3 regions of the Shigella sp. SIG3 genome follow, and region 3 is predicted to be linked to each of the others. Evidence: predicted binding sites of a transcription regulator. Region 3 holds the regulator's gene; each other region holds the start of a gene.
What was found. The regulator PhoB, encoded in region 3, activates phosphate uptake and scavenging genes when phosphate is short. The targets are predictions, from matches to a motif close to CTGTCATAAAACTGNCNNAT.

Region 1: ugpB (sn-glycerol-3-phosphate ABC transporter substrate-binding protein UgpB) is a predicted target of PhoB. The motif match lies at 2,215-2,234, and genes of this name have one in related genera.
Region 2: kdgR (DNA-binding transcriptional regulator KdgR) is a predicted target of PhoB. The motif match lies at 2,010-2,029, and genes of this name have one in related genera.

The regions. Positions count from the first base shown of each region.
Region 1 covers NZ_JBQZXE010000007.1:39,525-43,775, forward strand. The annotation lists gene livM (branched chain amino acid ABC transporter permease LivM) at 1-475, shown strand, start outside; gene livG (high-affinity branched-chain amino acid ABC transporter ATP-binding protein LivG) at 472-1,239, shown strand; gene livF (high-affinity branched-chain amino acid ABC transporter ATP-binding protein LivF) at 1,241-1,954, shown strand; gene ugpB (sn-glycerol-3-phosphate ABC transporter substrate-binding protein UgpB) at 2,351-3,667, shown strand; gene ugpA (sn-glycerol-3-phosphate ABC transporter permease UgpA) at 3,765-4,251, shown strand, end outside.
Region 2 covers NZ_JBQZXE010000080.1:10,001-14,251, reverse strand. The annotation lists gene ACUU1I_RS14165 (YebO family protein) at 161-448, opposite strand; gene mgrB (PhoP/PhoQ regulator MgrB) at 523-666, opposite strand; gene ACUU1I_RS14155 (YobH family protein) at 825-1,064, shown strand; gene kdgR (DNA-binding transcriptional regulator KdgR) at 1,207-1,998, opposite strand; gene ACUU1I_RS14145 (MFS transporter) at 2,175-3,548, shown strand; gene htpX (protease HtpX) at 3,594-4,251, opposite strand, start outside.
Region 3 covers NZ_JBQZXE010000093.1:6,930-11,180, reverse strand. The annotation lists gene phoR (phosphate regulon sensor histidine kinase PhoR) at 332-1,627, opposite strand; gene phoB (phosphate response regulator transcription factor PhoB) at 1,685-2,374, opposite strand; gene sbcD (exonuclease subunit SbcD) at 2,564-3,766, shown strand; gene sbcC (exonuclease subunit SbcC) at 3,763-4,251, shown strand, end outside.

The DNA of each region.
Region 1 (4,251 bases), on a different contig from region 3:
GTTGCTGCTGGTGGTGTTAAGCCTGTTTGTCATTAACCGCCTGCTGCGGATGCCGCTGGGCCGCGCGTGGGAAGCGTTGCGTGAAGACGAGATCGCCTGTCGTTCGCTGGGCTTAAGCCCGCGCCGTATCAAGCTGACCGCTTTTACCATCAGCGCCGCATTTGCCGGTTTTGCCGGAACGCTGTTTGCGGCGCGTCAGGGCTTTGTCAGCCCGGAATCCTTCACCTTTGCTGAATCGGCCTTTGTGCTGGCGATAGTGGTGCTCGGCGGTATGGGCTCGCAATTTGCAGTGATTCTGGCGGCTGTTCTGCTGGTGGTGTCGCGCGAATTGATGCGTGATTTCAACGAATACAGCATGTTAATGCTCGGTGGTTTGATGGTGCTGATGATGATCTGGCGTCCGCAGGGTTTGCTGCCCATGACGCGCCCGCAACTGAAGCTGAAAAACGGCGCAGCGAAAGGAGAGCAGGCATGAGTCAGCCATTATTATCTGTTAACGGTCTGATGATGCGCTTCGGCGGCCTGCTGGCGGTGAACAACGTCAATCTTGAACTGTACCCGCAGGAAATCGTCTCGTTAATCGGCCCTAACGGTGCCGGAAAAACCACGGTTTTTAACTGCCTGACCGGTTTCTACAAACCCACCGGCGGCACCATTTTACTGCGCGATCAGCATCTTGAAGGTTTACCGGGGCAGCAAATTGCTCGCATGGGCGTGGTGCGCACCTTCCAGCATGTGCGTCTGTTCCGTGAAATGACGGTAATTGAAAACCTGCTGGTGGCGCAGCATCAGCAACTGAAAACCGGGCTGTTCTCTGGCCTGTTGAAAACGCCTTCTTTCCGTCGCGCCCAGAGCGAAGCGCTCGACCGCGCCGCCACCTGGCTTGAGCGCATTGGTTTGCTGGAACACGCCAACCGTCAGGCAAGTAACCTGGCCTATGGTGACCAACGCCGTCTGGAGATTGCCCGCTGCATGGTGACGCAGCCGGAGATTTTAATGCTCGACGAACCGGCGGCAGGTCTTAACCCAAAAGAAACCAAAGAGCTGGATGAGCTGATTGCCGAACTGCGCAATCATCACAACACCACTATCTTGTTGATTGAACACGATATGAAGCTGGTGATGGGGATTTCAGACCGAATTTATGTGGTCAATCAGGGGACGCCACTGGCAAACGGTACGCCGGAGCAAATCCGTAATAACCCGGACGTGATCCGTGCCTATTTAGGTGAGGCATAAGATGGAAAAAGTCATGTTGTCCTTTGACAAAGTCAGCGCCCACTACGGCAAAATCCAGGCGCTGCATGAGGTGAGCCTGCATATCAATCAGGGCGAGATTGTCACTCTCATTGGCGCGAACGGGGCGGGGAAAACCACCTTGCTCGGCACGTTATGCGGCGATCCGCGCGCCACCAGCGGGCGAATTGTGTTTGATGATAAAGACATTACCGACTGGCAGACGGCGAAAATCATGCGCGAAGCGGTAGCGATTGTCCCGGAAGGGCGTCGCGTCTTCTCGCGGATGACGGTGGAAGAGAACCTGGCGATGGGCGGCTTCTTTGCCGAACGTGACCAGTTTCAGGAGCGCATAAAGTGGGTGTATGAACTGTTTCCACGTCTGCATGAGCGCCGTGTTCAGCGGGCGGGCACCATGTCCGGCGGTGAACAGCAGATGCTGGCGATTGGTCGCGCGCTGATGAGCAATCCGCGTTTGTTGTTACTTGATGAGCCATCGCTCGGTCTTGCGCCGATTATTATCCAGCAAATTTTCGACACCATCGAGCAGCTGCGCGAGCAGGGGATGACTATCTTCCTCGTCGAGCAGAACGCCAACCAGGCGCTAAAGCTGGCGGATCGCGGCTACGTGCTGGAAAACGGCCATGTGGTGCTCTCCGATACCGGCGACGCGCTGCTGGCGAACGAAGCAGTGAGAAGTTCGTATTTAGGCGGGTAATAACACGTTGATTGATAAGGAGTCAAAAGACTCCTTTGAGACAGGTGACAAATGCAAAATTGCCTGATGCGCTGCGCTTATCAGGCCTACTGGGTGAGTTGCAATATATTGAATTTGCACGATCTTGTAGGCCGGATAAGGCGTTTACGCCGCATCCGGCATGAAACGATGAGTAATCTGTAGAGTTTGATTCAGACCTTCTATTTTTCCGCTTATCCGTGCCCCATCTCCCATTTTCCCTCACCCACGCCGTCACCGCCTTGTCATCTTTCTGACACCTTACTATCTTACAAATGTAACAAAAAAGTTATTTTTCTGTAATTCGAGCATGTCATGTTACCCCGCGAGCATAAAACGCGTGAATTCGCGCATTCGGTACAACAAGAGAGATAAACGATGAAACCGTTACATTATACAGCTTCAGCACTGGCGCTCGGACTGGCGTTAATGGGGAATGCACAGGCAGTGACGACCATTCCGTTCTGGCATTCTATGGAAGGGGAACTGGGTAAAGAGGTGGATTCTCTGGCCCAACGTTTTAACGCCGAAAATCCGGATTACAAAATTGTACCGACCTATAAAGGCAACTACGAACAGAATTTAAGCGCGGGGATTGCCGCATTTCGTACCGGCAACGCTCCGGCTATTTTGCAGGTTTATGAAGTTGGCACCGCCACCATGATGGCGTCGAAAGCCATTAAACCGGTGTATGACGTGTTTAAAGAGGCAGGGATTCAGTTCGATGAGTCGCAGTTTGTGCCGACGGTTTCCGGTTACTACTCCGACAGCAAAACCGGCCACTTACTCTCCCAGCCGTTCAACAGCTCGACTCCCGTTCTCTATTACAACAAAGACGCCTTCAAGAAAGCGGGGTTAGACCCGGAACAGCCGCCGAAAACCTGGCAGGATCTGGCGGACTATTCCGCAAAACTGAAAGCCTCCGGTATTAAGTGCGGCTACGCCAGCGGCTGGCAGGGCTGGATCCAACTGGAAAACTTTAGCGCCTGGAACGGTCTGCCGTTTGCCAGCAAAAACAACGGCTTTGACGGCACGGACGCGGTGCTGGAGTTCAACAAGCCGGAGCAGGTGAAACACATCGCCATGCTCGAGGAGATGAACAAGAAGGGCGACTTCAGCTACGTCGGTCGTAAGGATGAATCCACCGAGAAGTTCTATAACGGTGATTGCGCGATGACCACCGCCTCTTCCGGTTCTCTTGCCAACATTCGCGAGTACGCCAAATTTAACTACGGCGTAGGTATGATGCCTTACGACGCCGATGCGAAAGATGCGCCACAAAACGCCATTATCGGCGGAGCCAGCCTGTGGGTGATGCAGGGCAAAGATAAAGAAACGTATACCGGCGTGGCGAAGTTTCTCGACTTCCTCGCGAAGCCAGAAAACGCTGCTGAGTGGCATCAGAAAACCGGTTATCTGCCAATTACCAAAGCGGCGTATGACCTGACCCGTGAGCAGGGCTTTTACGAGAAAAACCCAGGTGCGGATACCGCGACGCGTCAGATGCTGAACAAGCCGCCGTTGCCGTTCACCAAAGGGCTTCGTCTGGGCAACATGCCGCAGATCCGCGTGATTGTGGATGAAGAGCTTGAGAGCGTGTGGACCGGTAAGAAGACGCCACAGCAGGCGCTGGATACCGCAGTTGAGCGTGGGAACCAGTTACTGCGCCGCTTTGAGAAATCGACGAAGTCTTAATCAGTGTAATGCCGGATGCGTTTCGCTTATCTGACCTGGCATCGCGTGTAGGCCGGATAAGCGAAGCGCATCCGGCACAGTTCAGGAATTAACCGTAATGTCATCATCCCGTCCGGTGTTCCGCTCGCGCTGGCTGCCTTATCTGCTGGTCGCGCCGCAGCTCATCATCACCGTTATCTTTTTTATCTGGCCTGCGGGCGAAGCGTTGTGGTACTCGCTACAAAGCGTCGATCCGTTTGGTTTCTCCAGCCAGTTTGTCGGTCTGGATAACTTCGTCACGCTGTTTCATGACAGCTATTATCTCGACTCCTTCTGGACGACGATAAAATTCAGCACCTTTGTCACCGTCAGCGGTTTGCTGGTATCGCTGTTCTTTGCGGCGCTGGTGGAGTACATCGTGCGCGGCAGTCGTTTCTACCAAACCTTAATGTTGCTGCCGTATGCCGTGGCTCCCGCCGTTGCCGCCGTATTGTGGATCTTCCTGTTTAACCCCGGTCGCGGGCTGATCACCCATTTTCTCGCTGAGTTCGGCTACGACTGGAACCACGCGCAAAATAGCGGTCAGGCGATGTTTCTGGTGGTGT
Region 2 (4,251 bases), on a different contig from region 3:
ATATCTTTTTCTGATATCCCGTTACGCAAATAAATAATATGATAATTATTTGAAGTCAGACCAGAGTTTTAATTTGAAGCAGTTGCACCATGACAGTGCGTATAATCAGGATGAATTGAGTAACCCTTCAACGACGGGGTTACTCAAGATTGAGGAAGGATTATCGTTCGGCGACCAGGCGAATAATATCTTCGTCATCAACCGATTTTTGACTCTCAATGGTCTTTTTATCTGCTTTCTCTGGTTCGTTTGCTTCGCACAAACGACGTAACAGTGCATTTTGACGTTTTTGCTGATCCAGCAACGCCTCAAGCAGTTCAATCTGTTCGTTAGTCCGTGAACTGGCACGATTGATAAAAAACCACAAGATGAGCCCGATAAGAAGAACCACCACCGATACAACCAAAGACGCAATGTTCATCACGCCTGAATTTACAACTTCGTTCATTTCACCACCTCTGAGTAGAGGCGCTATTCTACCACTGCTGGAGAGGAAGAAAATCTAGTGCTGAAAAAATGATATCACCACGGGATAAACTGGTTAATGGCACAAATTCCGCTGAAAAATTGTACATCCTGATCGCACATCATGTTGAATACCTGCGCCCAAAGCAGCAAGCAAGCCAACACCACGACAACCAGAACGACCCATCGAAACTTTTTCACTCCAATCTCCGCTTCACCTACCTTATGTCATTAAACTAGCATGCGTTAGTTAAACAGCGCCTAACTATGTCGATATTCGTGCTTTTTCGGAATGAGTAGCTTGCTTCAGCGCATATTGCCGCTACGATTAAGCGAACATAAAAAGAGAAGAGATTGTAATGCGATTCATCATTCGCACAGTTATGCTGATAGCACTGGTATGGATAGGATTATTACTCAGCGGATATGGCGTTTTGATTGGAAGCAAAGAGAATGCCGCAGGATTAGGTTTGCAATGTACCTATCTGACGGCCAGAGGCACCAGCACGGTACAATACTTGCACACTAAAAGTGGTTTCTTGGGGATAACAGATTGCCCACTGTTACGTAAAAGCAATATCGTGGTCGATAATGGTTAAGGGTAATAAATAACCAGATTCTCACTCATGAGTAAAATATTCTTATAGCAAGCGCGTTTAATATAACGCACCTTCAACTTTATTTTTCTCATGCTAAATAAAGAACCTGTCTGTTTGATATTCCGACAGGTTCTTACTCTCATCAGAACGGATAGTCGTGATAACCCATTTGGGCAGAAATTTTGCGCGCTGCGGTATGCAACATTGCGACATATTCCTGTAAACGCTCTTCAGAGAAACGCAACGTCGGGAAGGAGATGCTCAAACCGGCAATGACCACGCCAAAGCGATCAAATACCGGTACCGCAATGCATCGCAGCCCTTCTTCCTGCTCTTCGTTATCTTCGCCATACCCCTGCTCGCGCACCTGGTCCAGAACGGGTAATAACGCTTCTGTACTGGTGATGGTCCGCTCGGTACTGCGTTTATACTCCACGCCCTCAAGAATTTGCTTCACTTCATCGCGATCGCGCCATGCCAGCAGTACCTTACCAATCGCGGTGCTGTACAGCGGATTACGACGCCCAATCCGTGAATACATGCGCAAATTGTACATAGAGTCAATTTTGTGAATGTAAACAATACTGTCTTCGTCCAGTGCGCCGAGGTGGATAGTTTCTTTGGTCAGGCGGGAGATCTCACGCATCTGGATATCTGCGCTACGAATTAAATCGACGTTTTGTAACGCGCGAGCGCCCAGTTCAAACAATTTCAGGGTCAGGGAATATTTCTCCGACTCCCCTTCCTGCGCCACATAACCTAAGGTTTTCATGGTCTGTAAAAAGCGATAAACGGTGCTTTTTGACATCATGACGCGCTGCGACAGCTCGGTTATCCCTATTTCGCGCTCTTCACCCAGCGCCTGCAAAATGCCAAAAACTTTTAGCACGGAAGATACAGAATCAGGCTGTTTATCCAGATCTGCGTTAGCCATTTATCACCTCATTGCGAGTGTTTTATAAAAATCAGAACTGTTTTTTATTATAATTTCGCACCAGGGTGGTCGCAATCCATCTTTTGCCGGTTAGTTACAATTCTGCGACATCCACCGTGAATATCAGTGCTAGAATCATACCCCTGTTGATTATTCACCAAAGATATAAAATTCCTATGCCAAAAGTTCAGGCCGACGGCCTGCCATTGCCCCAGCGATACGGTGCGATATTAACCATTGTGATTGGTATTTCGATGGCTGTCCTTGACGGCGCAATCGCCAACGTCGCCCTGCCAACAATCGCCACGGACCTTCATGCCACACCAGCCAGTTCCATCTGGGTAGTGAACGCCTATCAAATCGCCATTGTCATCTCCCTGCTCTCGTTTTCGTTTCTGGGCGATATGTTTGGCTATCGACGTATTTATAAATGCGGTCTGGTCGTTTTTCTGTTGTCTTCACTGTTCTGCGCCCTTTCTGATTCGCTGCAAATGCTCACCCTTGCGCGTGTCATACAAGGTTTCGGCGGTGCAGCGTTGATGAGCGTTAATACCGCACTTATCCGCCTGATCTATCCACAACGTTTTCTGGGGAGAGGGATGGGCATAAACTCGTTTATTGTTGCCGTCTCTTCTGCTGCCGGGCCGACAATTGCTGCAGCAATCCTCTCCATCGCATCCTGGAAATGGTTATTTTTAATCAACGTACCGTTAGGTATTATCGCCCTGCTTCTGGCGATGCGTTTTCTGCCACCCAATGGTTCTCGCGCCAGTAAACCCCGTTTCGACCTGCCCAGCGCCGTGATGAACGCGTTAACCTTCGGCCTGCTTATCACTGCGTTGAGTGGTTTCGCTCAGGGGCAATCGCTGACGTTAATTGCTGCGGAACTGGTGGTAATGGTTGTTGTTGGTATTTTCTTTATTCGCCGCCAGCTTTCTCTTCCCGTACCGCTGCTACCGGTGGATTTACTGCGTATCCCGCTGTTTTCACTTTCTATTTGCACATCTGTTTGCTCTTTCTGCGCACAAATGCTGGCAATGGTTTCCCTGCCCTTTTACCTGCAAACCGTGCTCGGGCGTAGTGAAGTCGAAACAGGTTTACTTCTGACACCGTGGCCGTTAGCAACGATGGTGATGGCTCCGCTGGCAGGCTATTTGATTGAACGCGTACATGCAGGATTGCTGGGTGCTTTAGGGTTGTTCATCATGGCTGCGGGGCTTTTTTCCCTGGTTCTGCTGCCCGCGTCACCTGCGGATATCAATATTATCTGGCCGATGATCTTATGTGGCGCTGGATTTGGCTTATTCCAGTCACCCAATAACCACACCATTATTACCTCCGCTCCGCGCGAACGTAGCGGTGGGGCCAGTGGCATGTTAGGAACGGCTCGTCTACTGGGTCAGAGTAGTGGCGCGGCGCTGGTGGCGCTGATGCTAAATCAGTTTGGTGATAATGGTACGCACGTCTCGCTGATGGCTGCGGCTATTCTGGCAGTGATTGCTGCCTGTGTCAGTGGTTTACGTATCACTCAGCCACGAGCCAGGGCATAAAAAAAGCGCGTCGATCAGGACGCGCTTTTTAGTATTTACTTCATATTACTTCAGGTATTCACCCGTACGCAGAGCTTCAATACGTTTATCCAGCGGCGGGTGAGTCATGAACAACTCACTGAGCGATTTCGACTTACCGTTAATGCAGAAAGCCATCATGCTGGTTGCTTCTTGCGGTTCATAGCTGGTTTTCAGGCGCTGCAGCGCGGCAATCATTTTCTCGCGACCAACCAGTTTTGCCGAACCGGCATCAGCATGGAATTCACGATGACGCGAGAACCACATGGTGATAATGCTCGCCAGAATACCAAACACCAGTTCCAGAACCGTTGCAACCGCAAAGTAGATCAGCGGGTTGCCGTTGCTCTCTTCACCTTCATCACGATTTCCGCCCATAAAACCCGCGGCAAGCTGCGCCAGAATACGGGAAATAAAGATAACGAAGGTGTTCACCACGCCCTGAATCAGCGTCATGGTGACCATATCACCATTGGCGATGTGGCTGATTTCGTGAGCAATTACCGCCTCGGCTTCATCCGGGCTCATGTTCTGCAGCAAACCGGTGCTGACAGCAACCAGAGAGGCATCACGGCGCGCACCGGTTGCAAAAGCGTTGATGTCCGGCGCATGGTAGATAGCCACTTGCGGCATAGCGATCCCCGCCTGACGAGCCTGGGTTGCTACAGTATTGACCAGCCAACGT
Region 3 (4,251 bases):
ATTTAAACAATTTTAGCGGAAAATACTCCCAACCAGGCGCGGCGAAGAATAGTTTTTCGATTTACCGCGTTAATGCAGTCAGTATGACAGCACCTGAAGCGCAATTTAAACGCTTATAACGTTTTAAAGCAAGGAGGGATCTAAAAACCAGAGGTATATAGCGATAAGAAATCACCAACCAGTATAAAACACTATTTCCGTGAAAAAGACATGGCTAATCATGCGAACAAAAAATCACCAACCGTTGTAAAATCTAACGCCCGTATTTTGACTGCAAAGAAAATAAGCCAGCATCGGCTGGCTTATGGCAATAAAAGATGACAAAGGCGGATTAATCGCTGTTTTTGGCAATTAAACGTTCCGGGATAACAAAACTGAAACGTGTTCCTTTTCCTACTGTACTCTCAATATTCAGGCGACTTTCGTGATGATTCACCGCATGTTTCACGATCGCTAACCCTAATCCGCTACCGCCGGTTTGCCGGGAACGCGCTTTATCAACGCGATAAAAACGCTCGGTCAGGCGCGGAATATGCTCCGGTGCAATGCCCGGTCCGTTATCTTCAACGCTAAATTCGGCACCGTGCGGCACTCGCTGCCAGCGTACGGTGATATGCGTGCCTTCCGGCGTATGATTCACGGCGTTATAGACCAGGTTCGAAATCGCACTGCGTAGCTGATCTTCGTTGCCAGACACCTTGAGGCCGTTATCTATCTCAAAGGTAAATGTCTGTTTTTTCTGACTCAGAGTCTGAGCCTCGCGCTCAACAACGCGCAGCATCATCGGCACATCAACCTTTTCATTGAGCAATTGCGTCGGCGAGGCTTCAATTTTCGACAGCGTTAGCAACTGCTTCACCAGCCCTTCCATCCGCTGGGTCTGCTCGCGCATGGTGTGCAACGCTTTTTCGCGTACCGCGCCTTCCAGCGGCTGCTCATCCATCATCTCCAGGTAACCCTGTAACACGGTCAATGGCGTACGTAACTCATGGCTCACGTTGGCAAAAAAGTTACGCCGCGCCCCTTCCAGTTGATGCATTTGCGTGACATCACGCGCCACCATCAACAACTGTTTGTGGGTATAAGGCATGACGCGAATTTCCAGATGCCGCCCGGTGTTGAGCACCAGATTGAGCGGGCGAGAAAAATCACGCGTTTTCAGATATTGCGTAAACTCCGGGTAACGCAGTAGGTTAAGGATGTTCTGCCCGTTATCTTCCGGCCAGCGCAAACCAAGAATTTGTTGCGCCAGACCGTTACACCAGAAAATACCGCCCTCTTCCGTGGTCAGCACCACCGCGTCGGGCAGCGACTCCGCGCCGCTACGAAAGCGTTTAATCAGATTGCCCAGTTCACGGCGGCGTTTTTTATTTCGCAGCTGCATCTGGTGTAAGCCGTATAGTAGCGGTTCCCAGCTACCACGCCCCGGTGGCGGGGTCATACTGCGATCCACCCACAGCCACCATGAAAGGCGCAATAAATTCCAGAAATGCCAGATAAGCAGTCCTGTTACCGATGCCAGCAAAAACCAGGGCAGGTAACCAAAAAATGCACCCAGGATGAAAGCCGGGAGGCAGCAAAGTAGCAGCTCCAGCACCAGCCTTTTCCACGACAGCCGTTCCAGCACGTAAGATACTCCAGTTAAGAAATCATAAGCCCTGCTCTGCGTCCGATGAGCAAGGCGTTAAAAGCGGGTTGAAAAACGATATCCTGTACCGCGCACGGTCTGCACCATGCGGTCATGCCCGCCGGGCTCCAGTGCTTTACGCAGGCGACGAATGTGGACATCGACCGTGCGGTCTTCCACATACACGTTAGTTCCCCAGACGTGGTTTAACAGCTGCTCGCGGCTGTACACGCGCTCAGGATGCGTCATAAAAAAGTGCAGCAGTTTAAATTCTGTCGGCCCCATCTCCAGCGGCTCTTCGCCCGCCATCACTCGGTGAGATGTCGGGTCGAGACTTAATCCCTGCATCTCAATCACCTCTTCCACCGCCATTGGCGAAATACGGCGCATTACCGCTTTGATTCGCGCCACCAGCTCCTTCGGCGAAAATGGCTTGGTGATATAGTCATCCGCGCCGGTTTCAAGGCCGCGCACGCGATCTTCTTCTTCCCCTCTGGCGGTCAACATCACCACTGGAATATCCCGGGTCATCGACTCGCGCTTGAGGTGTTTGATGAACTGGATACCGGAGCCGCCAAGTAACATCCAGTCAAGGAGAATTAAATCCGGCCAGGGTTCATTCAGTTGATTCACAGCACTGTCATAATCTTCCGCTTCGACCGGCTGAAAGCCATTTTGTTCGAGCACGAAGCAGACCATTTCGCGAATTGGAGCTTCATCTTCTACGACCAGAATACGTCTCGCCATGATTTGCCCTGTTGTAATAAATAGGTTGCGATCATTAATGCGACGTCATTATGCGTCAGATTTATGACAGATTTATGAAAAGCTCGTCGCACATATCTTCAGGTTATTGATTTCCGTGGCGCAGAAAAAAGCAAATGGCACATCTGTTTGGGTATAATCGCGACCATGCTTTTTCGCCAGGGAACCGTTATGCGCATCCTTCACACCTCAGACTGGCATCTCGGCCAGAACTTCTACAGTAAAAGCCGCGAAGCTGAACATCAGGCTTTTCTTGACTGGCTGCTGGAGACAGCACAAACCCATCAGGTGGATGCGATTATTGTTGCTGGTGATGTTTTCGATACCGGCTCGCCGCCCAGTTACGCCCGCACGTTATACAACCGTTTTGTTGTCAATTTACAGCAAACTGGCTGTCATCTGGTGGTACTGGCAGGAAACCATGACTCGGTCGCCACGCTGAATGAATCGCGCGATATCATGGCGTTCCTCAATACAACCGTGGTCGCCAGCGCCGGACATGCGCCGCAAATCTTGCCTCGTCGCGACGGGACGCCAGGCGCAGTGCTGTGCCCCATTCCGTTTTTACGCCCGCGTGACATTATTTCCAGCCAGGCGGGGCTTAACGGTATTGAAAAACAGCAGCATTTACTGGCAGCGATTACCGATTATTACCAACAACACTATGCCGATGCCTGCAAACTGCGCGGCGATCAGCCTCTGCCCATCATCGCCACGGGACATTTAACGACCGTGGGTGCCAGTAAAAGTGACGCCGTGCGTGACATTTATATTGGCACGCTGGACGCGTTTCCGGCACAAAACTTTCCACCAGCCGACTACATCGCGCTCGGGCATATTCACCGCGCACAGATTATTGGCGGCATGGAACATGTTCGCTATTGCGGTTCCCCCATTCCACTGAGTTTTGATGAATGCGGTAAGAGTAAATATGTCCATCTGGTGACATTTTCAAACGGCAAATTAGAGAGCGTGGAAAACCTGAACGTACCGGTAACTCAACCCATGGCGGTGCTGAAAGGCGATCTGGCGTCGATTACCGCACAGCTGGAACAGTGGCGCGATGTATCGCAGGAGCCACCTGTCTGGCTGGATATCGAAATCACTACTGATGAGTATCTGCATGATATTCAGCGCAAAATCCAGGCATTAACCGAATCATTGCCTGTCGAAGTATTGCTGGTACGTCGGAGTCGTGAACAGCGCGAGCGTGTGTTAGCCAGCCAACAGCGTGAAACCCTCAGCGAACTCAGCGTCGAAGAGGTGTTCAATCGCCGTCTGGCACTGGAAGAACTGGATGAATCGCAGCAGCAACGTCTGCAGCATCTTTTCACCACGACGTTGCATACCCTCGCCGGAGAACACGAAGCATGAAAATTCTCAGCCTGCGCCTGAAAAACCTGAACTCATTAAAAGGCGAATGGAAGATTGATTTCACCCGCGAGCCGTTCGCCAGCAACGGGCTGTTTGCCATTACCGGCCCAACCGGTGCGGGGAAAACCACCCTGCTGGACGCCATTTGTCTGGCGCTGTATCACGAAACTCCGCGTCTCTCTAACGTTTCACAATCGCAAAATGATCTCATGACCCGCGATACCGCTGAATGTCTGGCGGAGGTGGAGTTTGAAGTGAAAGGTGAAGCGTATCGCGCGTTCTGGAGCCAGAATCGGGCGCGTAACCAGCCGGACGGTAATTTGCAGGTGCCTCGCGTAGAGCTGGCGCGCTGCGCCGACGGCAAAATTCTCGCCGACAAAGTGAAAGATAAGCTGGAACTGACAGCGACGTTAACCGGGCTGGATTACGGGCGCTTCACCCGTTCGATGCTGCTTTCGCAGGGGCAATTTGCTGCCTTCCTGAAT